One region of the Mesorhizobium sp. NZP2234 genome, then DNA from elsewhere that is predicted to be linked to it. Evidence: predicted binding sites of a transcription regulator. Region 1 holds the regulator's gene; the other holds the start of a gene.
The links. Region 1 encodes LexA, which represses DNA repair genes until DNA is damaged. Its sites were predicted from a motif close to TGTTCNNNNTGTGTTCNG; they were not measured.
Positions count from the first base shown of each region.

Region 2: EB230_RS03365 (DNA recombination protein RmuC) is a predicted target of LexA. The motif match lies at 1,105-1,122, and genes of this name have one in related genera.

Region 1 covers NZ_CP033364.1:4,085,729-4,087,930, forward strand. The annotation lists gene EB230_RS20125 (ComEC/Rec2 family competence protein) at 1-585, shown strand, start outside; gene lexA (transcriptional repressor LexA) at 579-1,316, opposite strand; gene EB230_RS20135 (GntR family transcriptional regulator) at 1,669-2,202, opposite strand, start outside.
Region 2 covers NZ_CP033364.1:719,669-721,870, forward strand. The annotation lists gene EB230_RS03365 (DNA recombination protein RmuC) at 1-1,072, opposite strand, end outside; gene def (peptide deformylase) at 1,176-1,706, shown strand; gene fmt (methionyl-tRNA formyltransferase) at 1,711-2,202, shown strand, end outside.

The DNA of each region.
Region 1 (2,202 bases):
ACGCGCACGCCGGATGTGCTGATCTCGGAAGACGCGCGCCTGGTCGCGGTGCCGATCGGCGGTGGCGAACTCGCGGTCAGCCGGGCTCGCCCGAACGAATTCACCGTCGACAATTGGAAACGCGCGCTGGTCTCCGAAACAATTGTCGCACCGGAGATGTTCAACAAGGCAGAGGGACAATTCGATATTGCCGATGCCGTCAATCTGCCGCCAGGGGCGCCGTTTTATTGCACGGAGGGCATCTGTCTCGCCCGGCATCCGTCTGGCGCGATCATCGCGCATGTCGAAGACCGCAAGGCTACCTGGAAGGCCTGCGGCTTCGCCGACCTGATCGTTGTCAATGACGCGACGGGCTACGATGCCTGCCACAACCCGCTGGTTCTCGTCGTCACCAAACGGCAACTTGCACGCAAGGGCAGTGCCGCCGTCTTCTTCGACCGCCAATCGGCGACCAGTCCGCCAATCATCAGCTTCGCCGTGGACGGACCGTATCGACCCTGGCACGCGCAACGAAAGTTTTCGCGCGAGGCGAGGGGACTGCCGCCCTATCAAAAACCCGAAACGCCGGCCGCTCCTGCTCAGTAGCGCCTGATCAGCCCGACCAGCTTGCCTTGCACCTTGACCCTGTCCGGCCCGAAAATTCGCGTCTCGTAGGCCGGGTTGGCGGCTTCAAGGGCAATCGAAGCGCCCTTGCGGCGGAATCGCTTCAAGGTCGCTTCCTCCTCGTCTACCAGCGCCACGACGATCTCGCCCGGGCTCGCCGTATCGGCGTTGCGGATAATGACCGTGTCGCCATCGAAGATGCCGGCCTCGATCATCGAATCGCCCTTGACCTCCAGCGCATAGTGTTCGCCACCCATGATCATGTCCGGCGGCACCGAGATCGAATGCGTCTGATGCTGGATGGCATCGATCGGCACACCGGCGGCGATACGGCCCATCACCGGGATCGACACGGCGGCGACCGCGTCGTCGTCATTCCCGGCAAAGGGCAAGCGTGACGGCGCCGGCTTGATCTGGCGGCCAACGCCGCCCTGACCAAGACTGCCTTGAATGACGCTAGGCGAGAATTTCTTTGCCGCGTTGAGGCCTGGCGCGATCGAATCCGGCAGCCGCAGCACTTCCAATGCCCGCGCCCGGTTGGGCAGCCGGCGGATGAAGCCGCGTTCCTCGAGCGCCGTGATCAGGCGATGGATCCCTGACTTGGAGGCGAGATCGAGCGCTTCCTTCATCTCGTCAAAGGAGGGTGGGATACCGCTTTCCTTCAGCCGTTCATGAATGAACATCAGAAGTTCATGTTGCTTGCGCGTCAGCATGGCGCCCCCCAGGCATTGAACGAAGGGTGTGAATCGGAATCGAAAAACAAACCCAGAACAAACACTATCTGTTCCAGTTGTGTTCCGCAACTGTTTAAAGTTTAGTGAACTTGTTAAGACATCTGAAATTATCCGCCGCCGGCAGTGCGCAGCGATCGACCGCCTTCGCCGCCAACGCGGGCATTGAAATCATTTTGGTTAATCGCCTGTGGCCTACCTCTTGATGGACCTTGGCATCGGTTTCTCAACGGCGTCCAGAGGCTGGATTTGCGTCGCTGGTCGATCCATTCCTGGCGGAACGAAACGAAATCAAAACGCCAACGATCATGCCTCAAGAGCAAGAACGCTGAAGTCATCCCGAAATTGCCTTCAGGCTGCCGGCGCGTGCGGTATAATTGTTCGCGCCGCTGTCCTCGCTGTGAACGTAGACATGCAGCGTGTAGCCGATATGCGCCGTCATCAGCGCTTTCGCCCGCTCGACATCGCGATCGAGGGCCGCTTCCATGATCGCGGTGTGATGCTCGATCGCGATCGCCTCGCGCAGGGCGTCCATTGCCTCGCCATAGCCATGCTTGAGGCCGGCCGCCGCCCGCAATGTCGGCGCCAGTCCGAGAAAACGATGATGCCGCCGCAACTGATCGGCGATTGTCGAGCGGAAGCGCAACAGCCAGTTGGACGTCGCGGCACTCAGCAATGCCGCGTGAAAGGCCTCGTGGCTCTCGTCCCATTGGTCGACCGCGTCGTCAGAGGGGTCGTCGACCGCGGTCTTGCAGCGGGAGAGGCGGTAGTGAGCGGTGACAACCGCGTCCTCCCATTCCCTGCCGCCTTTCCCGATCGATTCCAGGAACAGCGGCATCTCCACAACCATCCTTGCGCGAGCCAGGTC
Region 2 (2,202 bases), 3.4 Mb from region 1:
CGATATCCTTGGCCGACTGGCCGAAATGGCCCTGCAGCTTGCGCACGCGCTCGTCGACGCGCGCGACATCTTCCATCAGCCGGATCACTTCGCCCTGGATCAGATGCGCCTGTTCGCGCATGCGGGCGTCCTTGAGGATCGCTTGGATGACTTGGATCGACAGCATCAGCAGCGACGGCGAGACGATGACAACGCGGGCGCGGTGCGCCTTGTGGACGATCGCCTCGAAATTCTCGTGAATCTCGGCGAACACCGATTCCGACGGCACGAACATGAAGGCGGTGTCCTGCGTTTCGCCCTGGATAAGATACTTCTCCGAAATATCGCGGACATGGATCTCGATGTCGCGGCGGAAGGCCTGGGACGCGACCTTCTGCAGGTCGGCGCCATCGGCGGCGCGGATGGCATTCCAGGCTTCCAGGGGAAACTTGGCATCGATGGCCAGCGAGGGCGCGCCGTTCGGCATCTTCACCAGGCAATCGGGCCGGCTGCCGTTCGACAGCGTCGCCTGGAATTCATACGCGCCCATCGGCAGGCCGTCGGCGACGATCGCCTCCATGCGCGACTGGCCGAAGGCGCCACGCGTCTGCTTGTTGGAAAGGATGGCCTGGAGCTGCACGACCTGGCCGGCAAGCGACTGGATGTTGCCTTGCGCGGTATCGATGACCGCCAGCCGTTCCTGCAGTTTGGCCAGGCTCTCATGCGTGGATTTGGTCTGCTCGGTCATGGTCTGGCCGATGCGGCCGGTCATGGCGTCGAGGCGCTGGCCGATCGACTGCGTCAACTCCGCCTGACGCGCGCCGAACACTTCGGCGATGGCGCCCATGCGGCCCTGCATCTCAGCCTGGCTTTGCAATATGCCGGCCATCCGCGCCTCGGCGTCGCGGGCATGGTCGGCGGCTTCCGCGGCCGCGACGGCACGCGCCTTGGCCGACCGCCACAGCGAGACGACCAGCGCCACGAACAGGCCGAAAAACAACAAGGCGCCGAAGGCCAGAGCGTGGCCGAGCGTGATTGTCGAGGCGCCGAGCCGGGCGACGGGCTGCGAAAGGATGGTGCTCAGATCATTCATGTGGACAGCATAGCCGATTCGGGGGGCCGGCACAGATCAAAACGTGAACGAGACTCAGGTCCAACGGTTGACGCTTTTCGCTGGACGTCTTACGTGGGACGCCATGCCGATCAAGCCGCTCATCATCCTTCCCGATCCCATCCTGCGCCAGGTTTCGAAGCCCGTGGAGCGCGTGGACGCGCCCTTGCGCAAACTGGCCGACGACATGCTGGCGACAATGTATGACGCGCCCGGCATCGGGCTGGCGGCAATCCAGATCGGCGAGCCGTTGCGCATGCTGGTAATCGACCTTGCCAAGGAAGACGAAACGCCGGCGCCGCATGTCTTCATCAATCCGGAGATCCTCGAAAGCGCCGATCAGCGCTCCGTCTACGAGGAAGGCTGCCTGTCCATCCCCGACTATTACGCCGAGGTCGAACGCCCGGCTTCCGTTCGGGTGAAATATCTCGACCGCGACGGCAAACTGCAGGAGATGGAGGCCGAGGGTCTGATGGCGACCTGCCTGCAGCACGAGATCGACCATCTCAACGGGGTGCTGTTCATCGACCACATCTCGAAGCTGAAGCGCGACATGGTGGTGAAGAAATTCAAGAAGCTCGCCAAGGACAAGGCGCCGGGCAAGCTGGTGGGATAGGGGAATGCCCCTTCGCGTCATCTTCATGGGCACGCCGGAATTTTCGGTGCCGACGCTGCGCGCGATTGCCGAGGCCGGACATGAGATTTCCGCCGTCTACACGCAGCCGCCTCGCGCCGCCGGCCGGCGCGGGTTGGAGTTGACGCCGTCGCCGGTGCAGCGCGAAGCGGAGCGGCTGGGCATCGCGGTACGCACGCCGACCTCTCTCAAGGCCGAGGCCGAACAGACCGCTTTCCGTGACTTGCAGGCGGATATCGCCGTGGTCGTCGCCTATGGATTGCTGCTGCCCAAGGCTGTTCTCGACGCGCCCCGGCTTGGCTGCATCAACGGCCACGCATCGATCTTGCCGCGCTGGCGCGGTGCCGCTCCCATCCAGCGCGCCATCATGGCGGGAGACCTGGAAAGCGGCATGATGGTGATGCGCATGGAAGAGGGGCTCGACACCGGCCCGGTGGGATTGCTTGAAAAATGCGCTATCGAACCCGATATGACAGCC